One region of the Ensifer sp. GW101-20A05 genome, then DNA from elsewhere that is predicted to be linked to it. Evidence: predicted binding sites of a transcription regulator. Region 1 holds the regulator's gene; each other region holds the start of a gene.
The links. The regulator PhoB, encoded in region 1, activates phosphate uptake and scavenging genes when phosphate is short. The targets are predictions, from matches to a motif close to TGTCATNNANCTGTCAT.
Positions count from the first base shown of each region.

Region 2: a site for PhoB is predicted at 4,465-4,481, ahead of AC070A_RS09415 (DUF47 family protein). Genes of this name have one in related genera too.
Region 3: a site for PhoB is predicted at 5,999-6,015, ahead of AC070A_RS19655 (PhoX family protein). Genes of this name have one in related genera too.
Region 4: a site for PhoB is predicted at 2,309-2,325, ahead of phnC (phosphonate ABC transporter ATP-binding protein). Genes of this name have one in related genera too.

Region 1 covers NZ_JBWKZT010000003.1:461,750-469,151, forward strand. The annotation lists gene pstA (phosphate ABC transporter permease PstA) at 1-1,270, shown strand, start outside; gene pstB (phosphate ABC transporter ATP-binding protein PstB) at 1,284-2,099, shown strand; gene phoU (phosphate signaling complex protein PhoU) at 2,142-2,855, shown strand; gene phoB (phosphate regulon transcriptional regulator PhoB) at 3,114-3,797, shown strand; gene AC070A_RS11475 (GcrA family cell cycle regulator) at 3,866-4,387, opposite strand; gene AC070A_RS11480 (aspartate aminotransferase family protein) at 4,808-6,007, shown strand; gene argF (ornithine carbamoyltransferase) at 6,108-7,025, shown strand; gene AC070A_RS11490 (Hsp33 family molecular chaperone) at 7,306-7,402, shown strand, end outside.
Region 2 covers NZ_JBWKZT010000003.1:50,406-57,807, reverse strand. The annotation lists gene AC070A_RS09440 (SDR family oxidoreductase) at 1-167, opposite strand, end outside; gene AC070A_RS09435 (LysR family transcriptional regulator) at 311-1,210, shown strand; gene AC070A_RS09430 (serine hydrolase domain-containing protein) at 1,287-2,501, shown strand; partial or broken gene AC070A_RS09425 (DUF3471 domain-containing protein) at 2,514-2,747, shown strand; gene AC070A_RS09420 (inorganic phosphate transporter) at 2,793-3,797, opposite strand; gene AC070A_RS09415 (DUF47 family protein) at 3,797-4,441, opposite strand; gene recF (DNA replication/repair protein RecF) at 4,749-5,873, shown strand; gene AC070A_RS09405 (molybdopterin-synthase adenylyltransferase MoeB) at 5,976-6,737, shown strand; gene AC070A_RS09400 (GNAT family N-acetyltransferase) at 6,745-7,215, shown strand; gene AC070A_RS09395 (2-hydroxyacid dehydrogenase) at 7,281-7,402, opposite strand, start outside.
Region 3 covers NZ_JBWKZT010000007.1:280,302-287,703, reverse strand. The annotation lists gene AC070A_RS19690 (NAD-dependent epimerase) at 1-68, opposite strand, end outside; gene AC070A_RS19685 (ArsR/SmtB family transcription factor) at 139-471, opposite strand; gene AC070A_RS19680 (SRPBCC domain-containing protein) at 522-1,004, shown strand; gene AC070A_RS19675 (hypothetical protein) at 1,115-1,474, shown strand; gene AC070A_RS19670 (L,D-transpeptidase) at 1,501-2,244, opposite strand; gene recO (DNA repair protein RecO) at 2,460-3,206, shown strand; gene AC070A_RS19660 (PaaI family thioesterase) at 3,223-3,732, shown strand; gene AC070A_RS19655 (PhoX family protein) at 3,910-5,922, opposite strand; gene AC070A_RS19650 (DUF2339 domain-containing protein) at 6,219-7,402, shown strand, end outside.
Region 4 covers NZ_JBWKZT010000009.1:158,530-165,931, forward strand. The annotation lists gene phnE (phosphonate ABC transporter, permease protein PhnE) at 1-229, opposite strand, end outside; gene phnD (phosphonate ABC transporter substrate-binding protein) at 411-1,316, opposite strand; gene phnC (phosphonate ABC transporter ATP-binding protein) at 1,403-2,245, opposite strand; gene AC070A_RS22040 (YciI family protein) at 2,508-2,885, opposite strand; gene AC070A_RS22045 (transporter substrate-binding domain-containing protein) at 3,309-4,136, shown strand; partial or broken gene AC070A_RS22050 (NAD(P)/FAD-dependent oxidoreductase) at 4,209-5,485, shown strand; gene AC070A_RS22055 (amino acid ABC transporter permease) at 5,503-6,474, shown strand; gene AC070A_RS22060 (PfkB family carbohydrate kinase) at 6,576-7,388, opposite strand.

The DNA.
Region 1 (7,402 bases):
AAAGCGCGATATCGGCATCAAGCGTCGCTATGCCGCCGAGCGCCGGTTCCGCGCCTACGGCATTGCGGCAATCAGCACCGGTCTCTTCTTCCTGGCGCTGCTGCTGTGGACCGTCATTTCCAACGGCTACACCGCGTTCCAGCAGACGACGATCACGCTGCCGATCGAATTCACCGAAAAGGTCATCGACCCCAACGGCGAACGCACGACCGACAGCAAGGTACTGATGACCGCCAACTATCCGCTGCTGGTGCGTGATGCGCTCGTCAAGCAGCTCGGCATCGATGCGACCAAACGGCCGCTGGTCAAGCAGGCGACCGACATGGTTTCTGCGAGCTCCCGTACGCTCTTGCGCGACATGGTCGTGGCGGATCCGTCCATCGTCGGCAAGACCATTCCGGTCACGCTGTTGGCCGAAGCCAACATCGACTCCGCCAACAAGGGCCAGATCGACCTCAAGGTCGAAGAGAGCAAGCGCAAGGTCAAGGACCAGCAGGTCACCTGGATGAACGAGCTCGCAAGCGCCGGCGTCCTGAAGAAGAGCTTCAACACCGGCATCTTCACCTTCGGCGCCTCCAGCCGTCCTGAAGCGGCGGGCGTCGGCGTTGCCGCCCTTGGCTCGTTCTACATGATGCTGATCGTGCTCGTGCTGTCGTTGCCGATCGGCGTTGCCGCCTCGATCTATCTCGAAGAGTTCGCTCCGAAGAACCGGCTCACCGACCTGATCGAGGTCAACATCAACAACCTCGCGGCCGTTCCGTCGATCGTCTACGGTTTGTTGGGTCTCGCCGTCTTCATCAACTTTGCCGGCATGCCGCGTTCGGCAGCGGTCGTCGGCGGTTTCGTGCTGACGCTGATGACCCTGCCGACGATCATCATCGCCACCCGCGCGGCCTTGAAGGCGGTCCCGCCGTCCATCCGCTCGGCGGCGCTCGGTCTCGGTGCCTCGAAGATGCAGACCATCTTCCACCACGTTCTGCCGCTGGCCATGCCGGGCATTCTGACCGGTACGATCATCGGCCTGGCCCACGCGCTTGGCGAAACCGCGCCGTTGCTGTTGATCGGCATGGTCGCCTTCGTCGTCGACTATCCCGGTTCGCCGATGGAGCCGTCGACAGCGCTGCCGGTGCAGATCTACATGTGGGCCAACGAGGCGGAACGCGCCTTCGTCGAGCGCACCTCCGGCGCGATCATCATTCTTCTCATCTTCCTCGTCGTCATGAACCTTGGCGCCATTCTGTTGCGACGTCGCTTTGAGCGCCGTTGGTAGTGAGGTAATTACTATGAACATCATGTCAGAAGCAGCGGTCGAGAAAGCCTTGGATCAGAAAATGAACACGGTTCCCTTCAAGATGATCGGCAAGGATGTGTCGGTCTACTACGGCGAGAAGCGGGCGCTTTTCGACGTCAACCTCAACATCCGCGAGAACACGGTAACGGCGCTGATCGGTCCGTCGGGCTGCGGCAAGTCGACCTTCCTGCGCACGCTGAACCGCATGAACGACACCATCGAGAACTGCCGCGTCACCGGCAAGATCACGCTCGATGAGGACGACATCTACGACCCGACCATTGACGTGGTCGAGCTGCGCGCCCGCGTCGGCATGGTGTTCCAGAAGCCGAACCCGTTCCCGAAGTCGATCTACGACAACGTCGCCTACGGTCCGCGCATCCACGGGCTTGCCCGCACCAAGGCGGATTTTGACGAGGTCGTCGAAACCAGCCTGCAGAAGGCAGGTTTGTGGAACGAGGTGAAGGACCGCCTGCAGGAGCCGGGCACCGGCCTCTCCGGTGGTCAGCAGCAGCGCCTTTGCATCGCACGCGCTGTTGCCGTCAGCCCGGAAGTCATCCTCATGGACGAGCCCTGCTCGGCACTCGACCCGATCGCGACCGCCAAGGTCGAGGAACTCATCCATGAACTGCGCACGAACTTCACGATCGTCATCGTGACCCACTCGATGCAGCAGGCCGCCCGCGTGTCGCAGCGCACCGCCATGTTCCACCTCGGCAATCTCGTCGAGGAGAACGACACCGACAAGATGTTCACCAATCCGGATGACCAGCGCACCCAGGATTACATCATGGGCCGCTTCGGCTGAGGCCAATCACGGCTGCAACAGTCACTCCCGTAAGGATCGACGATCATGTCCATGCATATCATGTCCGCCTATGACGAAGAACTGAAGTACCTGACGCGCCGCATCTCGGAAATGGGCGGTCTCGCCGAGCAGATGGTCGCCGAATCCGTCCGCGCTCTGGTCAATTCCGACCTGGCGCTGGCGCAAAAGGTAATCTCGGACGACACTGTTCTCGATGATGCCGAGCGTCAGATCGGCGAGAAGGCGATCGTCACGATCGCCAAGCGCCAGCCGGTCGCCGCCGACCTTCGCGAGATCATGGGGTCGATCCGCATCGCCTCCGACCTGGAGCGTGTCGGCGACCTCGGCAAGAACACTGCCAAACGCGTGATCGCGGTTGCCGGTTCGGGCATCCCGCGCAAGCTCGCCCGCGGTCTCGAGCACCTCGCCGAGCTCGCTCTGGTGCAGCTCAAGGAAGTGCTCGACGTCTATGCGTCGCGTTCGCCGGAAAAGGCCAACAGCATTCGTGAGCGCGACGAGGAGATCGACGCGATCTACACCTCGCTGTTCCGCGAGTTGCTCACCTACATGATGGAAGATCCGCGCAACATCACGCCCTGCACGCATCTTCTGTTCTGTGCCAAGAACATCGAGCGTATCGGCGACCACGCGACCAACATCGCCGAGACGATCTATTACATGGCGACGGGTGCCCAGCCGGAGGGCGAGCGCCCGAAGGATGACAACACGTCGACGTTGGGCTCGGTCAACGACTAGAAGGTTGGAGCGGGATGCGGGGGACAACCGCATACACTTTTCCTCATCCCGCTCTGGCGTTAAACGCGCCGTTCGCAATGCATGCCCCATGAATATCATCCGGTCGCGGCTTCGGTCGCGGCCCCGAATTCCTGTATCTGAAGCATGCGGTTTTCGCCCCGCCTTTGAAAACGGCGGATGTGCTCCAGATTTAGAGTGTCTGAGTGCCGGCCGGTCCGCTGGACCCGCGCGGCGCTCGCGGTAAGGAGACGTTACCTGATGTTGCCAAAAATCGCCGTGGTCGAAGACGAAGAGGCGCTGAGCGTCCTGCTGCGTTACAATCTGGAAGCTGAAGGCTTCGACGTCGATACGATCCTCAGGGGTGACGAGGCGGAGATCCGGCTACAGGAACGCCTGCCCGACCTTCTGATCCTCGACTGGATGTTGCCTGGCGTCTCCGGCATCGAGCTTTGCCGTAGGTTGCGCCAGCGCCCGGAGACGGAGCGGCTGCCGATTATCATGCTGACGGCGCGCGGCGAGGAAAGCGAGCGCGTTCGCGGTCTGGCGACCGGTGCCGACGACTATGTGGTCAAGCCCTTCTCCACGCCGGAGCTGATGGCCCGCGTCAAGGCGATGCTCCGCCGGGCGAAGCCCGAAGTTCTCTCGACGCTGCTGCGCTGCGGCGACATCGAGCTCGACCGGGAAACCCATCGCGTCCATCGCCGCAGCCGCGAAGTTCGCCTGGGGCCGACAGAGTTCCGCCTGCTGGAGTTCCTGATGTCCTCTCCGGGCCGTGTCTTCTCGCGCTCGCAGTTGCTGGACGGCGTCTGGGGCCACGACATCTATGTCGACGAGCGGACCGTCGACGTGCATGTCGGCCGCCTGCGCAAGGCGCTGAACTTCTCGACCATGCCTGATGTCATCCGCACCGTGCGCGGCGCCGGCTACTCGCTCGAAAGCTGAGAAGGGCAAACAGAAGTCAATAAAAAAGGGGCCGATCGGCCCCTTTCGTTTTGGTCCTGTGCGGATCCTTAGCGCATCCGACGGCGCTCGGCGGACGGCTGGTAGGCAAGCCGCGCATGAAAGCTGCAATAGGGCGAAGCTTCCGGGGAATCGTTGCCGCAGAAGTGGAACTCTTCCTTCAGCGGGTCGCCGATCGGCCACTTGCAGGTGCGTTCCGTGAGCTGGGTTAGCTCGAGGCGGCGCGACATCGGCACGACCACGTCGGTCTGGATGCTGAAATCCTGCTCGGCAACGAGATCGACTTCGATCTCTTCCTTGAGAACGGTGGCGCCGGACGGACGGGCAACGGTGCGGGTCGAAACGCGCGAGGCGTAGTTCGGAGCGCGCGGCGCCGAGGTCGGCCGCTTCGGGCGGGCCGCCGCAGTGGTGCTGCCGCCGGCTTTGGCACGGCCTGGAAGGCTCAGGCGATGAACCTTGCCGATGACAGCGTTACGGCTGACGCCGCCGAGCTGTGCCGCGATCTGGCTTGCGCTCAGGCCCTCGGACCAAAGCTTCTTCAGTTTCTCCACCCGCTCGTCAGTCCAGTTCATTTCTGCACTCTCCGTTCTCAGCGTTGGGGATGGCAGAATCCCTCACCGCACCCCGGTTGAATCCCGAGGTTGCAAACGCGATAACTCTTTTGGTGACTAGGTCCGCCGCATGCGTCTAGTAATTGAATGTTAACGTACTGACCGTCGGACTCCGTGGCAAGAGTCCCGGGATTCACGCCGAATCGATTTCGTAGTTTTCCCCAACTTGCTCGGCTGGCGTTGCATTTTTGCAAGCCCTTCCGGGCGATTTTTTCGCCGCCGGGAAACGGGCTTCTCTGTTGCACTGCAAGGCTTGGTTTTATTGACATTGCGGCGCGAAATAGGAATAGTGCCTGCGCCGCCGAAAGGCGGCATTTTTGATTTTTATCGGGCCGCATGAAGCAGCGGGACCGATGCCGACTGGAGTAAGGAGAGCCTCGCATGACTGCAACCACGCCGCTTTACGATACCTACATGCGCGCGCCGTTGCGTTTCGAGCGAGGAGAGGGCGTCTGGCTGATCGCCGAAGACGGCTCGCGCTATCTCGACTTCGCCGCCGGCGTTGCCGTGAACTCGCTCGGCCACGCGCATCCGCATCTCGTCGAGGCGCTGAAGGCGCAGGCCGAGAAGGTCTGGCACCTTTCCAACCTTTACGAAGTTCCCGGTCAGGAAAGTCTTGGACGCCGCTTGGCGGCCGTCACCTTTGCCGATCGGGTCTTCTTCACCAATTCCGGTGCGGAAGCGCTGGAATGCGCGATCAAGACGGCGCGGCGGTACCACTTCGCCAAAGGCCAGCCGGAGAAGTTTCACATCATCACCTTCGAGGGCGCGTTCCACGGTCGCACGATCGCGACGATCGCCGCCGGTGGTCAGCAAAAGTACATTGAAGGTTTCGGGCCAAAGGCCCCAGGGTTCTACCAGGTTCCGTTCGGCGACATCGCGGCCGTCAAGAATGCGATCACCGAGGAGACCGCCGCGATCCTGATCGAGCCGATCCAGGGCGAGGGCGGCATCCGTCCCGCGACCAAGGAATTCATGCAGGAACTGCGCGCCCTCTGCGACGAATTCGGCCTGCTCCTGATCCTCGACGAGGTTCAGACCGGCGTCGGCCGCACCGGCAAGCTTTTTGCCCATGAGTGGACGGGCATCCGCCCGGATATCATGGCCGTTGCCAAGGGTATCGGTGGCGGCTTCCCGCTCGGCGCTTGCCTGGCGACGGAAGAGGCGGCCGCCGGCATGGTGGCGGGCACGCATGGCTCGACCTATGGCGGCAATCCGCTGGCGATGGCCGTCGGCAACGCCGTGCTCGACGTCATCCTCGCTGATGGCTTCCTCGCCCATGTGCGCGACGTCGCGCTCGTCTTCCGCCAGGGCCTTGCTTCGCTGAAGGATCGCTATCCCGATGTCATCGAGGATATCCGCGGCGATGGCCTGATGCTGGGCATCAAGGTGAAGGGCCCCTCGGCCGATCTCCTGAAGGAGATCCGCGCCGAGAAGCTCCTGGCCGTGCCGGCCGGCGACAACGTGTTGCGCCTGCTGCCGCCGTTGACTGTGACGGCGGAGGAAGCACGCGAGGGCCTCGTACGCATCGAGCGCGCCGCCGAAGCAGTGACGAAGGCAAGTGGTAACGCTGCGGCCTGACCGATAGGGCCAAGACTGACCCAGGATGGTAGAATGACCTTCGTGCGTTCACGCCGCTGCGTGGCGCACATAGGTTCGATTTTTTGAGGAACCGAGTACGATGGCAGGCACCAGACACTTTCTCGATCTTTCGGCCATGACGGCCGCCGATCTTCGGACGATCATCGATGATGCCCGCGTCCGAAAGGCGACGACCAAGGCCGGAACCGCCGAGAAGCCGCTCGCCGGCAAGATGCTGGCGATGATCTTCGAAAAGCCGTCCACCCGCACCCGTGTGTCCTTCGATGTCGGCATGCGCCAGCTCGGCGGCGAAACCCTGTTCCTTTCGGGCACGGAGATGCAGCTCGGTCGCGCCGAGACGATCGGCGATACGGCGAAGGTCCTGTCGCGCTATGTCGACGCGATCATGATCCGCACCACCGACCATCGCCGCCTGCTGGAATTGGCAGAACACGCGACGGTACCCGTCATCAACGGCCTGACCGATGACACCCATCCGTGCCAGATCATGGCCGACATCATGACCTTCGAGGAGCATCGCGGACCGGTGAAGGGCAAGACGATCGCCTGGACCGGCGACGGCAACAACGTGCTGCACTCGCTGATCGAAGGCTCCGCCCGCTTCGGCTATCGCATGAACATGGCCGTGCCGCTCGGCTCCGAGCCGCAGGACAAGATCCTGAACTGGGCCCGCAACAACGGCGGCGAGATCCTGCTGTGTCACGATGCCGAGCAGGCGGTCGCCAACGCCAATTGCGTTGTCACCGACACCTGGGTGTCGATGAACCAGGAGCATCGTGCCCGCGGCCACAACGTCTTCCAGCCCTATCAGGTCAACGAGGCGCTGATGAAGCAAGCGGCATCCGATGCGCTGTTCATGCATTGCCTGCCGGCGCACCGTGGAGAGGAGGTGACCGACGAGGTGATCGACGGTCCGCAGTCGGTGGTCTTCGACGAGGCCGAAAACCGCCTGCATGCGCAGAAGTCGATCATCGCCTGGTGCATGGGGCTCGTCTAGGCCCTTGCGAGCGCCGCGGTGAGCGCGATGGCGCAGCGCTTCGGCGGCTGTGAGGCTGGCTATTGACATTGCCGCCGTGCGACACGATCTAGGCGGCTGCAGGGCGCTCCTGGCAACAGTGAAGCGCCGACTGCCACGGGTGGTGCGCGGCGCAATGGCTGATGGCGCATATCCGGTGGACAATCCGTTTATCGCGGGATCGATTGAGACAGCGGGCACGTTGCGCCGGGGGACAGGAATGTCCCCGGCGCAACGCAGTTGCTGAGGCAAGGAGCAAGACATGACTGACATGACGCCAGGGCTTGGTGAATTCGACTTCGCCGGTGACGATCACGTCGTGCCTTTCCAGGTGGAAGGCCTCGACGTGCGCGGCCGCG
Region 2 (7,402 bases), 410 kb from region 1:
ATCAGAGCTGTCTCGCCAAGGACGGCGCGTGCTTCGGCAATGTTCTTCGGATTGGTGCCGGTGACGGCGACCCTTGCGCCTTCGGCGATGAACTGGCGTGCGGTTTCGAGACCGATGCCGCTGGTGCCGCCGGTGATGAGTGCCGTCTTGTTCTGCAAACGTGACATGATGAAAGTCCTCTTGTTGGGTTGAAGAGGAGATCGGCTCGGTTGGCTGGAACCGTCATCCTCGAATGCAGACAGATATGGCGGAAAACGATCGTTCGGATTAGTCTCCCAATTGTGGAACTCGAATTCGGAAAAGTCGAACGATGGTGAAGATCGAGGGAATAACCGCCTTTGTCGCGGTCGCCGAAGCTGGCTCGATCAGTGAAGCGGCGCGGCGCCTGCGCCTGTCGAAATCCGTCGTCAGCGAACGCGTGGCGGAACTGGAGCGCGGGCTCAACGCCACGCTCCTCCATCGCACGACGCGCAAGCTGACGCTCACCGAGGACGGCATCGCCTTCCGCGAGCGCGCCGTCAGGATCGTCAGCGAGGTGCAGGCGGCCGCGAGCGACCTTGCCGAGCGGCGCGGACAGCTGACGGGGCCGCTTCGGATCGCCGCGCCCGTCAGCTTTGGCCGCCGGCATCTCGGTCCGGCGCTCTATCCGTTCCTGGCGCGCCATCCGGAAATCGAACTGACGCTCGACCTCGACGACCGGCGGGTCGATGCGGCCTCGGAAGGCTACGACGCGATTGTCCGCCACGGCGTGATCGCAGATTCCCGCCTGATGGTTTGGAAACTTGCCAGAAGCCGGCGCCTGCTCGTCGCCTCGCCCGATTATCTTGAACGACACGGCACGCCGGCGTCGCTTGCCGAGCTCGAAGGCCATCGCGGCGTCTTCTACACCAATCGCGGTGCGGCCGATTGGCGGTTCGAGGGACCTTCCGGTGCAACGATCGTCAGGGCGCGCCTGGCCCTCGGCATGAACAATGGCGACATGATGCACGACGCCGCCGTCGCCGGGCTCGGCATCGCGCTGTTGCCCGCCTTCATCGCCGGCCCCGCGGTGCGCAAAGGGCAATTGCGTGAGATCGATGTCGGGCTGCGTCCGGAGCCCGAATTCATCTACATGGCGCATCCGGAAGGACGACGCGTCTCCGCCAAGCTCCGAGCCATCGCCCAACATCTGAAGGAAGCTTTTGGCGATCCGCCCTATTGGGATCCGTGAAGCGTTTCCGCAACCCCGGCGTAATCGCTGTCGGCGACGGTATCTCGCCGATTGCCGATCGAGTCTCGACAGAAGCTTGATCGAAATCGGCTGGCATGCGCTTCGCACCCATCGCAACCAAAGATTGGTTTCCTATCTTCTCATCATGCGGACCTTCTTTCTGAACTGGATCGTCGCCATGACGCTTGGCGCCGCCGCCCATGCGGACAACCTTTCCGCGGCTCCGACCGATGCCGAAATCCTGAATATTCTGACCGATCGAATCGACAAGCAGCAGCAGTCGGTCGGCATTGTCGTCGGAATCATCGATGCCAATGGACGACGCATCGTCGCGCATGGCCATCCGGCCAAAGGTGACCCGCGCCCGGTCGATGGACGGACCGTGTTCGAGATCGGCTCGGTCACCAAAGTCTTCACCGCGCTGTTGCTCGCGGACGCGATTGAAAAAGGCACGCTGCGCCTCGACACGCCCGTCTCCGCGTTGTTTCCGCCAGGTGTGGCGATGCCGGACGACAAGGAGGAGCCGATCACGCTGAAGGACCTGGCGACGCACATGTCCGGTCTGCCGCGGCTACCCACCAATCTGGACCCGACAGACACAAGCAATCCGTATGCGGACTACGGCACTGCAAAGCTTTATGCCTTCCTGTCCCATCACAAGCCGCTGCGGCGCCCTGGCGTCGAGCACGAGTACTCCAATCTCGGCGCCGGGCTTCTCGGCCACGCGCTCGCCTTGAAGGCCGGCCTTTCCTACGAAGAGCTCGTCATCAGCCGCATCACAGCGCCTCTCGACATGAAGGACACGGCGATCTCGTCGCAGCCCGGCTGGGCCGAAAGGCGGGCGACGGGCCACAATGCGGCGCTGGAGCCGGTGAGAGACTGGGATCTCAACGCGCTGCAAGGAGCCGGCGCGCTGCGCTCCACGACGAACGATCTTCTGATATTCCTGGAGGCGGCCATGGGGAAAACGTCATCGCCGCTGGCGCCGGCCTTCACCATGCTACTTGCGACCCGGCAGCCGCTCGGCAACGGGGGAGACGACCAGCAGGCACTCGGCTGGGTGATCTCGGGCAAGGGCGACGAGCAGATTATCTGGCACAATGGCGGGACCGGCGGCTATCGGTCCTTCGTCGGCTACCGACCGTCGACCGGTATCGGCGTCGTCGCCCTCTCCAATGCGTCGACCGAGGTCGGCGTGGACGATATCGGCCAACACCTGCTCAACCGCAACGCTCCGCTTGCGCCGGCAAATGCCAGGCGCACTGCGATAACCGTCGATCCGACGAGCTAGGACGCCTATGTCGGCACCTATCGGCTGGCCCCCAGCTTCGAGCTGACGATCTTTCGCGATGGAGATCGGCTGTTTGCCCAGGCAACGGGACAGGATCGGATCGAAATCTTTCCGGAGGCCGAACACCGTTTCTTTGCGAAGCTTATCGATGCGCAGATCAGCTTCACCGTAACCGGCACCCGCGCCGGGAGCCTGACCTTGCATCAGGGCGGGCGGGACAGCCCCGCGCCTCGGATCGAGAAATGATGCACGTCTCCCACCGATTGAAGCGGGAGACGCTGTTCGCTTCGATCAGAAGATCAGATCGATCAGGAAATAGGCGAGCGCCGAAATCGCCGCCGCGGCCGGCATGGTGATGAACCAGGCAATCACGATATTGCCGGCAAGCCCCCAGCGGACCGCCGAGACGCGCCGCGCCGCACCGACGCCGATGATCGCACCGGTGATGGTGTGCGTCGTCGAGACGGGAATGCCGAGCCAGGTGGCGGCAAAGAGCGTGATCGCCCCGCCGGTTTCGGCGCAGAAGCCCTGCATAGGATTGAGCCTGGTAATCTTCGAGCCCATGGTGTGCACGATGCGCCAGCCGCCGAACAGCGTGCCGAGCGCGATTGCCGCCTGGCAGGTTATGACCACCCAGAAGGGCACGTAGAACTCCGAACCGAGATAGCCCTGCGAGAAGAGCAGAACGGCAATGATGCCCATGGTCTTCTGCGCGTCATTGCCGCCGTGGCCGAGCGAATAGAGCGACGCGGAAACGAACTGCATCACGCGGAAGGTGCGGTCGACGGCAAAGGGCGTCTGCCGCACGAAAATCCAGGAGACGATCAACACCAGGAGCAAGGCCAGGAAGAAGCCTATCGCCGGCGACATGAAGATGGCGCCGACGGTCTTGAGAAGACCGGTCCAGACGATGGAACTAAAGCCGGTGCTGGCAAGGCCGGCACCGACGAGGCCGCCGATCAGCGCATGCGACGAACTCGACGGAATGCCGAAGAGCCAGGTGACGATGTTCCAGACGATCGCCCCCATGAGGGCCGAAAAGATCACCAGCGGCGTGACGATGCCGGGATCGATGATGCCCTTGCCGAGCGTCTCGGCCACATGCAGGCCAAAGAACAGGAAGGCGATGAAGTTGAAAAAGGCTGCCCAGATGACCGCGTATTGCGGTCTCAGCACCCGCGTCGAGACGATTGTCGCGATCGAGTTGGCAGCGTCGTGCAAACCGTTCAGGAAGTCGAAGAACAGCGCGATGCCGATCAGCCCGACGAGCAACGGAAAGGCGAGCGTCGCATCCATCAGACGTTCTCGATCACGATGCCGCTGATTTCATTGGCGACGTCCTCGAAGCGATCGATCACCTTTTCGAGCTCGCCATAGATCTCACTGCCGATGATATAGGCCATCGGGTTGCTGGCGCCGTGACGGCGGAAGAGATCCTTGAGGCCGAGGTCGTGCAATTCGTCGGCACGCCCCTCGATGCGGGTAACTTCCTCGGCGATGGCGATAAGGCGATTGTGATTGGCGCCGATACGGTCGAGCAACGGAATGGCCTCGCCGATCAGATGCGCGGCCTGGACGATGATCGTCGCCATCTCGCGCATGCCCGGATCGAATGTCTTCTGCTCGTAGAGCCGGATCGTCTTGACCGTCTTGTGCATCATGTCGATGGCATCGTCCATCGACTGGATCAGGTCCTTGATGTCGCCGCGGTCGAAGGGCGTGATGAAGGACCGGCGCACCGCCAGGAGCACTTCGCCAGTAATATGATCCGCTTCATCCTCAAGCGCGACGATCCGGTCGCACTGTTTCTCCATGTCGTCGCCACCGGCAAGCAGCCTGTCGAGCGCTTCGGCGGCACCGACAACGGTGAGCGCGTGTTTTGCGAAAAGGTCGAAGAAGCGATCTTCGCGGGGAAGCAGTTTGCGGAACCAAGCCAGCATTACAAATATATCCATCCGTGGATTGTCATGAAACTGTCATATTTGACCGAGGCGCTCAAGAAAAGCACCTGATTCAAGGGGTTTGTCGCCTATCCCCTGCCGATATCGACCTATCCCAGGCGATATCGACGCGCTGGCCATTTCGTCTTGCCTTGGCCAACGCTTTCGTCCTACTGCATGTCTCCTTAAATCGACCTCGATTTAAGGACGAAGACATGCAGCAATTCAAAGTGCTACAGCGACCTTTGCGCGTCTGATATGACGCGCGGCGCTGTAGCTGGCGCCCAACGTCGAATCCGGTTTGCCCATGCCCCACAAGGTCTTTCTCAACCGCTTGAAGCTCACGGAGTTCCGCAACTATGCGGCTCTCTCGCTGGAGCTCGACCAGCGCCATGTGGTGCTGACGGGAGAGAACGGCGCCGGCAAGACCAATTTGATGGAAGCGGTTTCCTTCCTCTCGCCAGGACGAGGCTTGAGGCGCGCGGCTTACGCCGACGTCACCCGCGTCGGCGCGAGCGACGGGTTTTCCGTCTTTGCGGAGGTCGAGGGCATGGAGGGGCCGGTCGAAATCGGCACCGGCACCGCCGGGGTAACCGAGGGCCAATCCCGGCGGCTGCGGCTCAACGGAACTCCGGCATCAACCGTCGACGAACTGACGGATCACCTGCGCGTTCTCTGGCTGACGCCATCGATGGACGGGCTCTTCACCGGGCCTTCGGCCGACCGGCGGCGCTTCCTCGATCGGCTGGTGCTTTCGCTCGATCCTGAGCATGGCCGACGCGCCAGCGAATTCGATCGGGCGATGCGCAGCCGAAACCGGCTGCTCAGCGAGTTTCGCCCGGATCCGTCCTGGCTGACCGCAATTGAGCGAGAGATGGCCGGTCTCGGGGTTTCCATGGCGCTGGCAAGGCAGGAGATGCTCGGCCTCTTGACCGCGCTCGTCGAGCGGAACGTCGATGACAGCGTTTTTCCGTCCGCCCGCCTGGCGCTGTCCGGCTTTCTCGACGACGAGGGCCATCGCCCGGCCTATGATCTCGAAGAGCAATATCTGACAATGTTGCGCGACGGGCGGCCGCGCGACGCAGCGGCGGGCCGGACGCTCGATGGGCCGCACCGAAGCGACCTGCTGGTGCGTCATCGGGACAAGGACATGGAAGCCGCACGCTGCTCGACCGGCGAGCAGAAAGCGCTGCTCGTCGGACTGGTGCTGGCGCATGCGCGCCTCGTCGGCGACATGACTGGCCACGCGCCGATCATGTTGCTCGACGAGATCGCCGCGCATCTCGACGTCAACCGGCGTGCGGCGCTGTTCGACCTCGTCGATGGCCTCGGCGGCCAGGCCTTCATGACGGGAACGGACCAGGCGATGTTCGACGCACTTGGCGATCGCGGCCGCTTCCTGACCGTTTCGCACGGGAGCGTTACGGGATAAGCAAGAGCGGATGGGGAAAAGTGTGTGCGGTTTTCCGCCCGCATCCGCTCTCGCTTGAGAATCGATCGGCCACCCGGCCGAGCGGGATGAGGAGGATGTTGCATGACCGGTGAGAACAAGCTCGACCAATCGGAGATCGCCCGCTACGCCCGCCATATCGTGCTGCCGGAAATCGGCGGCGCGGGGCAGCAAAAACTCAAAGCGGCACGTGTGCTGGTGATCGGCGCCGGCGGGCTCGGCGCCCCGGTGCTCGTCTATCTCGCGGCCGCTGGCATCGGCCGGATCGGCGTCGTCGACGACGACATCGTTGCACTCTCGAACCTGCAGCGGCAGATCATTCACCGCACCGAGGACATCGATCGCGCCAAGGTCGAGCGAGCAGCCGAAGCGATCGGTTCACTCAACCCGCATGTCAGCGTCGACGAACACAGGCTGCGGCTTAACCCCGACAATGCCGAGGCGCTGTTCCGGCAATATCACCTGGTGATCGACGGCTCGGACAATTTCGACACGCGCTATCTCGCAGCCGATACGGCAGCCGCGGTCGGCATTCCGCTTGTAACCGGCGCCGTCGGCCGCTTCGACGGATCGCTGACGGTGCTGATGCCGTACAAGGCAGGCAGCGATGGGCGGCCGAACCCCTCCTATCGCGATCTTTTCCCGGAACCGCCGCCGGCCGGCGTCGTGCCCTCCTGTGCCGAAGCGGGCATCGTCGGCGCCCTGACCGGCGTCATCGGCACGCTCCAGGCGATGGAGGCAATCAAGGTGATCGCCGGTTTCGGCGAACCGCTGGTCGGTCGGCTGTTGATGTATGACGCGCTGACGGCGCAGTTCAACACCATCCGTTACCATCGCAGAGCGTAGGCCGATCATGGTGCAGATCTTTCGCATCAGTGAAAGTTTCGACCGGCACGAGGAGCTGCTGAAGCTGATCCTTGGCGCCTTCTCCTACATGGACGGACGGGTCGACCCGCCCTCCTCGGCGCACGTACTCACCGTCGAATCGCTCCGGCAGAAGAGTGCCGACGAGATCGCCTTTGGCGTCAGCGACGGCGAGCGGCTTGTCGGCTGCATCTTTTGCAAGCCTGAAGCCGATTGCCTCTACATCGGCAAGCTCGCGGTTGCCCCACAGACACAGGGAAAGGGTATCGGCCGGTTGCTGCTCGCGGAAGCGGAGGCGACAGCGCGAGCGCTCGGCCTTTCGGCGTTGCGGCTACTCACCCGCATCGAACTCACCGAAAACCACCGGGCGTTCGCCGCCTGGGGCTTCGTCGAAACCGGTACGATGTGCCACCCCGGCTTTACCCGGCCGACGGCGATCGAGATGCGCAAGACACTCTAGCTAGCTTCTAACCTTGAGCAGGCCGGACGGACAGCCGCACGGCAGGACCGTGCGGCGCTCCGCGATCAGTCGCGGCCCGGAAGCACGCGGTCCGGCGGGCGATGGCCGTCGAAGAAGGTGCGGATGTTGATGACCACCTTGTCGCCCATATCGATGCGGCCCTCGAGCGTCGCCGAACTCATGTGTG
Region 3 (7,402 bases), on a different contig from region 1:
TCGTCGATCAATCGCTTGGCGAGATGAAAGCCGATGAAGCCCGCGGTGCCGGTGATGAGGTAGCGCACGACCATGTCCCCAGATTGTGTTGTCAGGGCGTTCTTACGAAGAAAGCCGGGCAATGGAAAGTCGAAACCATCACTCCGACGGTTGGTCCAGCCCCTGTTGCAGGGCGGAGAGGACCGACATCGCGTGCCCCGCATATTGGCTGATCCAGCGGTCGTGAATGGCTTGGATCGGCAAAGCGTTCAGGTGGTTCCAGCGCTCGCGGCCCTCGCGGCGAACGAGCACGAGTTCGGCCTCTTCCAGCACCTTCAGATGCTGCATGACGGTGCAGCGATCGAGATTGGCGAATTGTTCGCAGAGCATGCCGGTCGTCTGCGGCGCGTGCTTCATAGCGTCGAGCATCTGGCGGCGCAATCCATTGGCCAAAGCTTTGAAAACGAGATCGTCTTTCGAATCGTTTGACATGTTATGTTTTTATAACATATTCTGTTCGGGCTCAATAGGAGGAACATCAGATGCCCTTCGAATTCCGCGTGAATGGACGGATCGATCGCCCGGTCGCCCAGGTCTTCGATGCCGTCGTCAATCCGGATCAGCTCAGTCGCTATTTCGTCACCCTTGGTGGCATCAGCGGACCGCTGGTCGCCGGGGCTACGGTCAAATGGTGGGGGCAGGTGCCGGTGCAGGTCGAGGCGGTCGAGCAGAACGAACGGATCGTCTTCCGCTGGGACGCCATGGTCGCCAAGGGTGAGGAGCCCTACCAGACCCGCGTGGAGATGCGTTTCCAGTCGCTGGATGACGGCGCCACTATGGTGACGATCGCCGAAAAGGGATGGCGCGAGAACGAGCAGGGGCAGAAGGGGTCTTATGTCAACTGCGAAGGCTGGTCGCAGATGCTTGCCTGCATGAAGGCCTGGCTCGAATACGGCATCAACCTGCGCCAGGGCTATTACCTCAGCGAACTCTCAGGCAAGCCGGCACTCGAGCCGCAAGCCTGAGCCAGCCGGCACCGGGCTTTCCGCTCCGGATCCGGGCGCGATTGTCGACAATCGAAACACAAACAATGAGCCGCATCGGCAGGCGCCGGGCGGTAATGGGAGATTGCGTCATGACGAAAATCACAGGCGGCATCAATATCGCCGTGAAGGTTCCCTCGCATCAATATGAGGCAGTCGTCGCCTTCTATCGCGACACGGTCGGCCTCGAACCCATCGAAGAAAAGCTGCCGGCCATCGGCTTCAAGCTTGGGCCCAACCAACTCTGGATCGACGAGGCGCCGAACTACAGCCAGGCCGAGGTCTGGCTCGAACTCTTTACCGATGACCATGTGGGCGCGCTTGATCACCTCGCCGCCAGGGGCGCTGTGCGCTGTGATGCGGTGGAAGATCTCGGCGAAGGTTTTCGCGGCGGCTGGATCATGAATCCGGCCAATATCGTGCACATGGTGCGGACGCCGGACGCCTGGTAGGCGGCCGGCATTCCGTCAAGCAGGTATCAGTAGGCCGGCGGCAGGCCGCCGTTCGAAACGCTCGCCATCGACACGCCGCCGGCCGGTTCGGTCACCGGCGGTTCCGCCTGCAGGACCACGACGCGCGAATTGAGCGGCACACGGCTGTAGAGATCGATGATATCGGGGTTGAAGAGACGGATGCAGCCGCTCGAGACGGCCTTGCCGATCGACCAGGCCTCGGTCGTGCCGTGGATGCGGAACAGCGTGTCGCGGCTGCCCTGGAAGAGATAGAGCGCGCGCGGCCCGAGCGGGTTGCGCACGCCCGGCGCCATGCCGCCGGCAAGCGGGCCATAGCGCTCCGGTTCGCGTGCCACCATGTCCTGTGTCGGCGTCCAGCGCGGCCATTCCGCCTTGCGCGCAATGCGCGCTTCGCCCTCGAACTCCAGGCCCGCCTTGCCGACGCCGATTCCGTAGCGCATCGCCATACCGCCATCCTGGACCAGGTAGAGGAAGCGGTTCTGGGTATCGATCACGATCGTGCCCGGCGGCTCGTGCGTCTGGTAGGCGACCTGCTGACGCAGATAGCGCTTGTCGACCTTGCTGATGTCGATCGCATCCAGTGGGAACTTTTCGTTGGGTAGCGGCCCGTACATCGCCACATAGTATGGATCCGGTCCCTTCGGTTTGGCCGGCCCCGACGTGGTGACGCAACTGGCGAGCGTCGAGGTGGCGAAAAGAAGGGCGAAGAGCTGCGCCAGGCGGCCGGCGCTGTTCCGGGACACACACATAATGAAATTTATTATCCTGCTGATTGTCATTTTGGGCGGGAGGCACGGCTTTTGCCGCTCTTCCGTTCTATTGTCAAAGACGGCGTCGAGGCGGCGACAGCATGTCGCAAATGAGGCAACCAGTGAGTGTGGCCGAAAGGCGACAATCGGCCGTGTCACGCTGGCTATCGCAACTTCGCTTGATCCGCTTTCGACCGCGGGTGTATGCCATATCCATGCAATGGAGCGATCAGGCTATTATTCTCGGCATACGACGGCACGGCGAAAGCTCTGCCATCGTGGAGGTCATGAGCGCCGCCCACGGCCGACATCTCGGCATGGTGCGCTCGGGCCGCTCGCGCATCATGCAGCCGGTGTTGCAGCCGGGAAATTCGGTGGAAGTCACCTGGCGCGCGCGGCTTGACGAGCATATGGGCGAATTCCGCATTGAGCCGGTGGAACTGCGCGCTGCGCGTTTGATGGAAACGGCAACCTCGGTCTATGGCATCCAGGCGCTCGGCGCACTCCTGCGGCTGCTGCCTGAGCGTGACCCGCATCCGCATCTCTACGAGGCGCTGACTGTCATCGTCGATCATCTCGCCGATCCGGCCGATGCCGGAGAATTGTTCGTGCGCTTCGAGCTCGCGGTTCTCAACGATCTCGGCTTCGGGCTCGATCTGACGGAATGTGTGGCAACCGGCGCCCGCACCGAGCTTGTCTATGTGTCGCCGAAATCGGGCAGGGCGGTTTGCCGCTCGGCCGGGGAACGTTATGCCGACCGCATGCTGGTATTGCCGGAATTCCTCTCCGCCGAAGCACGCCGGGCTGCCGATCACGACAGCCTTGCCGCCGCTTTCCTCCTGACCGCCTTCTTCCTCCACCGCCATGTCTATGAGCCGCGCGGCCTCGACGTTTCTTCCGCGCGCGACGGCTTCGTCCATGCGGCACTCAAAGCGCTGAAAGCGCAATCCTCAGCCGCCTGATCCCCAGGAGTTATCAATGTATCAAGAACTTTATCCCGGCATGTCCGTATCCGGTATCGGCGTGCTGTCGCTCGACCGCGTCGCCCGCGACGGCGGTCTCAAGGCGATGCAGGACTTGCTGAGCGGCGAGCTGCCGGCGCCGCCGATGTCGAAGACACTGAAGTTCGGACTGAGCGAAGTCGAAGACGGCCGGGTGGTCTTCAAGGGATTTCCGACCGAGGAACATCTCAATCCGCTCGGCACGGTGCATGGCGGATGGACGGCGACGATCATGGACTCGGCGCTCGGCTGTGCAGTTTTCACCACGGTGAAACCCGGCGAGGCCTATACGACAGTCGAATTCAAGGTCAACCTCGTCCGGCCATTGCTCCCTGGCATGGGCGAGGTCTTCTGCGAGGGGCGCATCGTGCATCGCGGCCGAACGATCGCGACTTCGGAAGCCTGGCTTCGCGATGGAAACGGCAAGCTGCTGGCCCACGGCACCGAAACCTGCGCGATCTTCCCGATCGACAATCTGCGGCGTTAAAAGCAATTACAGGAAAAGTGCGAAGCGGTTTTCCGTCCGGAATTGCGTCGCTTCAAATACATTTCCAGGAAAAGTGCGAAGCGGTTTTCCGTCCGGAATTGCGGCGTCAAATAAAACTCCAGAAACAAGAAACGCCGCGCAGTAGCGCGGCGTTCTTCTTTGCGATCGCAGCTTTTGTCAGCCGATACGGCCGCCGCCCTGCTTGGTCACCGCGACGACGGCCGGGCGCACCGGCATGTCATCCCTAAAATCAGGCCAGCGGGTTGCTGGCGTCTCGAAAGTGGCAAGACCGGCGTCGCCCGGGTGCTGGACGGCCAGGAAGAAGGTGTCCGACGTCGGGTTGAAGCAGGGACCGCACATTTCAGCGCCAACCGGCACGCGGAAGAAGAGCTTCGACGTGCCGCGGGCATTGCCGTCCGTGTCGATCGCCCAGATGCCGTCGGTGCGGCCAGTTTCCTTCTGGTTGTTGCCGTCGGTCGAAACCCAGAGGCGGCCGTCGGTGTCGATGGCGCAGTTGTCGGGCATGCCAAACCAGCCGTTCTTGGTGGTCGCCGTCGAGAACGAGGCGCCAACCTCGGCAACGGCGGGATCGCCGCACTTCAGCAGCACGTCCCAGCGGCTCTTGAGCGACGCGAAGTCGCCGTCGGTCTCGGTGATCTCGACGATGTGGCCAAAAGCGTTCTTGGCGCGCGGATTGGCGGCGTCGACTTCTTCTGCCTTGCGCTTGGTGTTGTTGGTCAGCATCACGTAGACCTTGCCCGTCTTCGGGTTCGGCTGAACGTCCTCCGGGCGATCCATCTTGGTGGCACCGAGCGCGTCGGCGGCGAAGCGGGTGTTGATCAGCACGTCCGCCTGCGAGGCGAAGCCGTTGGCTTCGGTCAGCGGGCCTTCGCCGTGGGTAAGCGGCATCCAGGTGACGGTGCCGTCCTCGTCGAACTTGGCGACATAGAGCGTGCCTTCGTCGAAGAGGTCCATGTTGGCGGCGCGATCATCAGGGTTGAAGGCGCCCTTGGTCACGAACTTGTAGACATAGTCGTAACGCTCGTCGTCGCCGGAATAGAGCACGACGCGCCCATCCTTGTTGACGATCGATTCACAGCCTTCGTGCTTGTAGCGGCCGAGTGCGGTGCGCTTCTTCGGTACCGAGGTCGGATCCAGCGCGTCGACCTCGACGATCCAGCCGAAGCGATTGGCTTCGTTCGGTTCCTTGGAGACGTCGAAACGGTCGTAGAAGGAGGCCCATTCGTACTGGCCGCCCGGTGCGCCCAGGCGCTTGAGCTGCTTGTACTCCGGGTGGTCTTCGGCGAGCTCGCCGCCGAAATAGCCGTTGAAGTTTTCTTCGGCCATCATGTAGGTGCCCCAGGCGGTGACCCCGCCGGCGCAATTGTTGATCGTGCCGAACACCTTCTTTCCCGTCGGGTCGGACGGCGTCTTCAGGCGGTCATGACCGGCGGCCGGCCCGGTGATCTGCATCTCGGTGTTGACCGTGATGCGGCGATTGTTCTTGCCGTCGAGAACCGGCTGCCACTTGCCGTCGACCTTGCGGATCTCGATGATCGTGCCGCCATGGGCGGCCATTTCGATGTCGACCAGTTTCTTGGTGTACTCACCGAGAACGACCTTCTCTTCCTCGACTTCCTTGCCGTCCTTCGTCACCTTTTCCTTCACGACGCTGGCGAAGGCCGGGAACATCAGCTCGGCATTGGTATATTCGTGGTTGACGACCAGGAGGCCATGGTCGGCGCTGCCCTCAAGCGGAATGAAGCCGACATAGTCGTTGTTGTAGCCGAACAGCTTTTCCTGGGCGGCGGCCGTCTGGTTCTTCGGGTCGAACTCCGGGCTATCCGCGAAGATCTTGTCGCCCCAGCGCAGCAGGATGTCGGCATCATAACCTTCGGCGACATGGTGCTTCTCGTCGACGCCGGCTTCGATCTCGGTGAAGTCGAAGCGCGAACCTTCCTCGGCGCGTGCTTCTTCGGCAGTCAGGAGAGCCAGTGGGCTGACCGTCGTCGAAATCGCGGCAACGGCGAGCGAGCCGCCGATGAACGAGCGGCGCGAGAAACGGCGATGGATGATGTCGCCCATCGTCGGGTTGGTGGAACAGTTGTGGCCAATGTCTTCCAGCTCTTCCCTGCGTTCCGTCAGCGTCTTGAATTCGGTCTCTTCCGTCTGGCCGAGATGCTTGTCCATGATCGGGTCTCCTGGTTGAACGATGGAAACCACCGCGCCGAGACAGCGGTGTTCATCCGCCTGTATCAGTTGCTCGGTGACAGTTCTGCGACAATTCCGTGAAGAGATTACAGTGCTCGGCCGTCTATTGCATGTTTCCTTGAATCGTCACCGATTTAAGGAAACATGCCGCAATGCTGAGTGCTACAGCGACCTTTGTGAGTCTGATAAGACGCGCGGCGCTGTAGAGATTTGGCGAGCGTACAAAAGTTTGTATGGTTGCGCCGAGCACGCCGGTGCGACCGTCAGGGGAATACATGTTCGAACTCTTTGCTTTTCTTGCCTTTATCCTCGCTCTTTCCGCCTTTGCCGGCGGTCGCAAGACGGCCGAGCGGCTGGGGGCCGAAATCGCCGCGCTGAAGGCGGAGGTCGCGAGGCTGAAGACCTCATCGGGCGAAGGCGTTCAGGCCGAAGCGACGACCGAAGACCTCGCCGCCGCGCCCGAATTGCCGGTGGAACCGGACACGGTCGAGGAGGCTGCGATCGGCCTGACCGCCGGCGCGCGCGAGGGTGCCCGGATCTTCGGCGACGCGGAGAACGCGGCGGAAGACATCGAGGGTGGCGAGACCATTGCCGCCAGCACCGAAACGCCACAGCCGGTTCCGGCTGCGGCCCGTCAGACCGAAAGCCTGGAAAGCCGCCTCGGCGCGCGTTGGGCGGTCTGGGTCGGTGGCATTGCGCTCGCGCTCGGCGGCGTCTTCATGGTCAAGTATTCGATTGATGCCGGCCTCCTGAGCCCGGCGGTTCGCCTGACGCTTGCCGCCCTGTTCGGTCTCTTGCTGATGGCGGCAGGGGAGGTCATTCGCAGGCGCGCGGTGCCTGTCATCGCCAATGAGTTCCAAAATGCGATGATCCCCGGCATCCTGACGGCGGCCGGCGCCGTCACCCTGTTCGGTGTCGCCTATGCCGCCTATGGCATCTACGGCTATATCGGCACGGGCGCGGCATTCGTTCTGCTGGCCGCGATCTCGCTGGCGACCGTTGGTCTGTCGCTGCTGCATGGGCAGGCGCTCGCCGGCCTCGGTCTGCTTGCCTCGCTCGCAACCCCGGCACTCGTCTCGAGCGACGAACCGCGCCCCTGGGTCCTCTTCGGTTTCCTCTCGGTAGTCTGGCTTGCGACTTTGCTCGCGTCGCGGCTGCGGACTTGGACGGTAGTGCCGACCCTTGCCAACGTCGGCATCGGGCTTTGGGGGCTTGCCTATATCACTGCGGCCTCGCCATTCGAACCGCTGCCGGTCACATTTGCGCTGTTGGTGATGATCGTCGGCATCGGCCTCGTCTGGCCAGGTGCTACGGAAGCTGCACCCGCGCCCGAAGTGCCTGAGGGTGCGCAGCGGCGCGGCGCCGTTGCCGGACAGTGGGAACGGTTGTTTATCCCGCCGCATGCGGCAATCTCCATTTCCGCGGCCATCGCCGCCACGGTGCTTGCGCTCCTTCTGAT
Region 4 (7,402 bases), on a different contig from region 1:
CGTCACGCGGTGCGAGATCGCCGACGAAGTCGAAGAAATGCGGCAGGCGATCGAAGAACTTGCCGGCGTTGGAATCGTTGGCGAACCAGAGCGAGCCCGAGAGCGCCAGGAAGAGGATGCCGAAGCCGAGCCAGGAGTAAAGCCGGCGGCGGGAACTCAGTTCCTGCCAATGGCGCTCGATGACGGCGCCGTTGTCGCTCAGATTCCGCGGGAGCAGGGAAGTTGCCATGACCGTTCCGGCTCGCGCCGGCCTCTATGGCATTTCAAGGAAAAGCACGAAGCGGCTTTCCGTCAGGAAATGCGTGAAAACAAAGCGGTAGGGTATGATTGAAGGGCTGGTGTCGAGCACCCCTTCAAACAGTGAAACGCTGGCCGTTTGGGCGGCCAGCGTTCCCGGAAGATGCGGTCTATCAGCCGCCGATCGTTGCCTTGCGGGCGTCGATGATCGGCTTGTAGAAATCGGAGTTGACTTCGGTGTAGCCGGTGAAGTCACCGCCCTGGATGGCCGAGAAGCAGGCAGCGTCGGTCTTCGGCAGGTCGACCATGAACTGCTTGAACTTCACCTTCATGTCGTCGTTCATCGAGGTGCGCACGACGATCGGGCCGTTCGGGATCAGCGGCGACTTCCAGAGCTCGACGAGGTCGTTCATGTCGAGGATGCCCTTGTCGACCATCTTCTTCAGGTTGCCCGAGGTGTAGCCGTCCTTGAATTCGCCGACGCCCGAGCCGAAGGTCGTGCCGGCATCGAAGGTGCCCTTGACGACTTCGAGAACGAGGTTTTCGTGACCGCCGCCGAAGCCGGTTTCACCGAAGAATTCCTTGACCGGCGCGCCGATCGCTTCCGGCAGGGTGACGAGCGGGACGAGGTAGCCCGAGGTCGAGTCCGGATCGGCGAAGCCGAGCTTCTTGCCCTTCAGGTCTTCGAGCTTGGTGATGCCGGAATCCTTGCGGGCAACCATGATCGAGTGGTAGCCGGTCGAACCGTCGGTCTGAACGGTCGTCAGGATCGGCTCGACGGCATCAGCCTTGGCGAGGTAGATCTTGGCATAGCCGGAAGCGCCGAGCTCGGCGTAGTCGAGCGTGCCACCGAGCAGGCCCTGGATAACGCCGTCATAGTCGGCAGCCGGGAACAGCGAGACCTTCTCGACGCCGATGGCAGCCGGCAGCTTGTCGACGAGGCACTGGAAGTTGCGCAGGCGGTCGGCTTCGTTTTCGCCGCCGAGAATGCCGATGCGGAATTCCTTGAGGTCTTCAGCCTGGGCGTGGCCGACGAGGGCGAGGAGCGCGACGGCGCCCAGAAGAGCTTTCTTCAGCATAAGGTTCTCCCGTGTGTCCGGCTTGACCGGATCCTATTCGGTTTCAAAGAGGTGCCCTTGACGCGGGCTTTCGATCCTGGCGGGCGTCAGATGCCGGCCAGTGCCAGCGGCTTGAGGCCGGTCGATGCCGTTTCTTCCTGCGGTTCGGCCGCCGGAATGTTGATGCTGGTGGAGGTCATCGACTCCTCGATGCCCGTGTCGGCGCCGTAGATCTCGGCAACCGCTGCCGCCGTCAGATCCTTGGGCTGGCCGTCGAAGACGACGCGGCCATGCGCCATGCCGATGATGCGTTCGCAATAGTTGCGCGCGGTATCGAGGGTGTGGAGATTGGTGATGACCGTGATGCCGTCGCGTTCGTTGATGTCGCGCAGTGCGTCCATGACGATCTTGGCGTTCAGCGGGTCGAGCGAGGCGATCGGCTCGTCGGCGAGCAGAACCTTCGGCTGTTGCATCAGCGCGCGGGCGATCGCGACGCGCTGCTGCTGGCCGCCGGAGAGCGTGCCTGCGGGCTGAAGTGCGGTCTGTTCGATGCCGAGGCGCTCGAGCGCGCCGATCGCCATGATGCGTTCTTCGCGGGTGAACATGTTGAGGATGCTGAGCACCGTCGAGCGGTGATTGAGGCGACCGAGCAAAACGTTGGTGAGTACGTCGAGGCGCGGCACCAGGTTGAACTGCTGAAAGATCATGGCACAGTCGCGCTGCCAGTTGCGCAGTGCAGCGCCGCGAAGTGACGACACTTCCGCGCTGTCATAGACGATCGAGCCTGAAGACAGGTCGACGAGGCGATTGATCATGCGCAGCAGCGTCGACTTGCCGGCACCCGAGCGGCCGATCACGCCGACCATCTGACCCTGCGGGATGTCGAAGGTAACCGAACTTACGGCTGTCTTCTTGCCGAACTGGCGGGTTACACTCTTCAACTGAAACATTTCTAGCAGGTCCTCTTTCGGGGAGACCGGTCATCGGTGTGACACCTGCCATATCGGCGCTTCATGAAAGCGAAATGTCAGTTTGTTGTAAGTTCTGTTACAGTTCACACCCGCGCGGGCTGGGTTAATCAAAAGTGAAGGACATCGCGCCGGTGGGTGCCCGATTGGCCACCTCCCGCACGATTGCAGCTTGAGATTCGGCTGGATCGAGGGCGGTCGCCTGATCGCGTCCTTGCACAGTACCGCCGTGCGATTCCTGGCTCTACGGTCCAGGCTCCAAGGTCGCCCCCGGAACATAGAGCGCGATCGGTCGGATCTCGTAGATCGCGGTGGGATTGCTGCGCCGCAGGTCGCGTGCCGCTGCGATTGCTGCGTCGAGCGTCGGAAAGTCCACGACGTAGAGGCCAAGGAGATGCTCTTTGGTTTCAGCGAAGGGGCCGTCCGTGACGATGCCTTCGCCCTTGCCCCTCAGCGTCACCGCTCCCTCAGCGGGGCCGAGCCGCGCGGCCGGTCCGAATGATTTCTGCTGAACGAAGCGATCATGCACCTGGAGTAGATCGGACATCAGGGCCGCATCCTCCTCCTCGCTCCAGGATTCGACGACGCCTGCCGTGTGATAAGCCAAGATCGCATAATACATGAACCGTCCTCCCGGACGTATTCCTGTCAGGTTTCGCCGATGGCTTCAATCGGTGTGGCGAGGTTCATGGGTTCAACGCTACACTCTAAATCAGCCTCAGGATGCTGCGACCCACGATAGGCCCGGGCGTCAGTCCGGGAACTGCGCCTTTGAGTTCGCGCGCCGGACTGCCGCGTTGTCCTGTACTTGTCCGAAGTCGGAGCCGGGGATGCCCCGGTGCCTCTTGCCGGTATGAAGGCGCTTCGGTGCAGGAGCGTGCTTAATTGGCTCATTCATCACGAAGACACATGGTCCCATCACTTCGTTTCATGGGGCGGATGCGCTTCCGCCCTTGACTCGTCTTTATCGATCTTTTCTAACTTATGTTGTCAGACATCTTACATAAACGGGAACCCATTGCTGACGTTCAAACAGGAGGAATGCGTGAGGAAACTGGTTCTACAGCTCGCCGTCGGCGCTGCCGCGCTGGCGCTTGCCACCGCCGCGCAGGCAGGCGAGACGCTCGACCGTGTCATGAGCAAGAAGGCCATGGTGGTCGCCACCAATAGCGGGTGGCCACCGCAGAGCTATCTCGACGACAGTAACCAGCTGGTCGGCTTCGACATCGATGTCTCCCGCGAGATCGGCAAGCGCCTTGGCGTCGAGGTCAGCTTCGAGACGCCGGACTGGGCGACCTTGACCGGCGGCCGCTGGCAGGGACGTTATGACGTCGGCGTCGGCTCCGTCACCCCCACCAAGGCACGCGCCCAGGTCATCGACTTTGCCGGCATCTATTACTACAGCCCCTATGTCTACGTGTTGCACAAGGACAGTGAGGCGAAGTCTGTCACCGACCTGAACGGCAAGGTCGTCGGCGTTGAAACGGCCACGACATCGGAAGATTTCATTCGCCGGCAGTTGGAAATCGACGCGCCGGGGCTTCCGCCGATCGAATACAAGCTGGAGCCGGGCGAAATCCGCACCTTTGCCGACTCCATGCTTCCCTTCGACGACCTGCGCCTCGGCAATGGCGTGCGCCTTGATGCGGTCATCGCGCCGGAACAGACCGCGCTGAACGCCATCAAGAACGGTTATCCGCTCAAGGTCCTTGACGGCGAGTACGCGTTCAAGGAGCCGCTCGTCGTGATCGCGGAAAAGACCGACCCCGAGTGGACGAAGAAGATCGGCGATCTCATCGACGAGATGAAGAAAGACGGCACGCTCGCGAGCTTTACCACCAAGTGGTACGGCAAGGACTACAGCGCCGACTGAGTTGGACAAGTCTGTGCGGCGGCAGTTCATGCCGCCCGCAACCCTTATTCGCTGTCTGCAGGGCGAGAGAACATGTCCTATCCCGATACCTACTACAAAAACACGATGGTCGACCGGAAGGTCAGACCAGTGCTTTCGGAAACCATCGAATGTGACACGGTCGTTGTCGGCGGTGGGCTTGCTGGTCTGACAACGGCGCTTCAGCTTGCACGCGCCGGGCAGTCGGTTGTGGTGCTCGAGGCCGAGAGTGTCGGCTTCGGGGCTTCCGGTCGAAATGGCGGCTTCGTCAGCCCCGGTTTTGCGACCGGTGGCGAGAATATTGCTCGACTGGCCGGTGCCGAAGGTGCACGGCAGATCCACCGCCTGTCGATCGAAGGCGTGGATTTCGTTCGGGATACGATCGCGGCGCTGAAGATCGAGAGCGCGCAAGCGCAGCCCGGCATCACCAGCGTGCTGCGCTACGACGACGACGGCAGTTTGAAGGCACATGCCGACGCGATGCGCCAAAACCACGGGTACGAATTGGAATACTTCGACACCGAGCACATTCGCGCGGTGCTGAAGTCGAAGCGCTATTTCCAGGGTCTGCGCGACCCCAAGGCCTTCCACATGCACCCGCTCAACTACCTTCGTGCGGTGGCAGAAGAGATCGAGCGGCTGGGTGGGCAGATCTACGAGGGCTCGGCGGCAACGGCGAGCACGCTCGATGGGGCCGAGAAGACGGTGTCGACCGCCCGCGGCCGCGTCAAGGCACGCCAGGTCGTCTTCACGACCGGTGGCTACACCGGCGCGCTCAACGGCTGCAGCGGGCGTTCCTGCCGATCGCCACCTATGTGATGCTGAGCGAAGAGGCGCCGGATCTGATCCGTTCGGCCATCGCCACCCGCGACGCGATCGGCGACAACCGCCGCGCCGGAGACTATTACCGGCTGGTGGATGGAGGCAAACGACTGCTTTGGGGCGGGCGGATCACCACGCGGGCAGCTTCGCCGGCGGCCCTTGCGGCCGAATTGCGGCGCGAGATGACGGGCACCTATCCGCAACTCAAGGAACTGAAGACCGAGCTCGCCTGGTCTGGGCTGATGTCCTATGCACGCCACCTGATGCCCCAGATCGGCGAGATGCGGCCGGGAGTCTGGCATTGCACCGCCTTTGGCGGCCACGGGCTCAACACCACGGCGATCGGCGGCAAGCTGGTGGCCGAAGGCATTCTCGAACAGTCCGACCGCTACAAGCTCTTCCGGCCGTTCGGTCTGGTCTGGGCCGGCGGCTATGCCGGGCTGGCGGTTGCTCAACTCACCTACTGGAAACTGCAGGCACAGGACTGGTGGCGCGAGCGCGCGGCCTGAACGCCGGAGATTTTGAGATGATTGGTCGTCTGATACTGACTTATCCGGATGTCGCGCGACGGTCCGGCATGTTTCTCATGCTGGCGCTCGTCACGCTGGCGATCTACGGGCTCGGCATCAGCCCTGCCTGGATCGGGCATCTGCTGCCGACTTCGGCAGGGTGGCTGGAAGCCAATCCAGCGCTCGGCCGGTTGGTCAGTGCCTTGCTGGTCGCGCTGATCGCGGTAGCGAACTGGAAGGCTTTGCGGCAATTGCCGCGTAGCGGACAGGTGATCGGCGTCTGGGTCGAGCTCTTCGTCCTGCTGATGCTGTTTTTCTACTCGTTCGATCTGTCCTTCGCCTTCATCGCCAAGAAGATCGGCTACCTGGTCTCCCAGGGCGTCGTCACGACGCTCTATATCTCGGTTATCTCGATCGCGATCGCCACCCTCATCGCGCTGGTCGGGGCAATTGCGAAGCTGTCGAAGAACGGCGTGATCTACGGTCTCGCGACCTTCTACACCTCGCTCTTCCGCGGTCTGCCGTTGTTGATGCAGATCTACATCATCTACCTCGGCCTGCCGCAGGTCGGCTACGTCATCGGCGCGGTGCCGGCGGGCATCCTGGCGCTGTCGCTCTGCTATGGCGCCTATATGACAGAGATCTTCCGGGCCGGCATCGAGAGCATCCCGCGCGGCCAGACGGAAGGGGCGACCGCACTCGGCCTTAGCCCGAGCCAGACAATGGCGCTGGTGATCATGCCGCAGGCGATGCGCGTCATCGTCCCGCCGACTGGCAACCAGTTCATCGCCATGCTGAAGGACTCTTCGCTCGTCTCCGTCGTCGGCGTCTGGGAGATCATGTATCTCGCCCGCACTCAAGGCCAGACCGAGTTCCGGCACATCGAGATGCTGATCACCGCCTCGATGATCTACTGGATCCTGTCGATCGGTCTTGAGTTCCTGCAGTCTCGTGTCGAGGCCCGCTTCGGGCGCTTCGATGTCCGCTGAGTACGGTGCGCACGCGAATTTCTTGGGGTGGAAAGCCTGAAGACGCCCGCCATTTACCGGGCCCGTTGTTGAACTGGGTCGGGTGAGGCGGGCTCGTCTTGTTACAGAGTGTGCGGCTGTTGCGGAAACCCGCCGACATGGGTGCAGGTGCGCGCAGCGAGGTCGCGCCCGGCCTCCAGCCGCTTGATCAACGGGCGGCCTTGAAGGTGAGCCAGAATGAACCCGGCGATAAAGCTGTCGCCCGCGCCGGTGGTATCGACGACATCCACAGGACGGCTGCCGGTCGATACCAGTTCGGTTCCGTCGCTTGCGAGCGAGCCGAGGGCGCCTCGCGTGACGACGGCCAGCTTAGCACCGCGAGAGAGGAAGCCATCAGCCAAGCGTTCTGCGTCCTGAACACCGTCGCCGCCGGACCCGAAGGCGATGTTGAGGCCCTCCACGCCGAGGTCGGCGGGGGCGGCGTTGACGGAGACATCCTGCGAGACGCTGACACCCGCGGCTGCAAGTGCCCGGCGCAGCGCGCCGCCGTCGTCGAGCCAGCCGATATGCACGTGATCCATGGTCTTCAGGAGAGCGAGGTCGTCCGCGTCGGGTCGGTAACCGGCACAGGCGCCGAAATCCTCATAGAGGAAGACACGGTCGCCATCCGGCGTGATGCCGATGTCGGTATAGGCGGTGTTGACGTCACGCTCCTTGAGGCCGTCAAGCCGCACGCCGTTCTGCTCGAGAAGCTGCCGCACCTGTGCGCCGTCGCGGTCACGACCGACGGCGCCGAAGTAGAAAGATTGGTGTCCGAGAAGCGCCGACTGCACGGCGACATTGATCGCGTTACCACCGACATAGGTTTCCCCGACCGGCGCCTGGAAACGGTCGATGCAATTGTCGCCGACGGCAGCAAGGCGGAAAGTGGTCATAGCGTCTCCTGGCG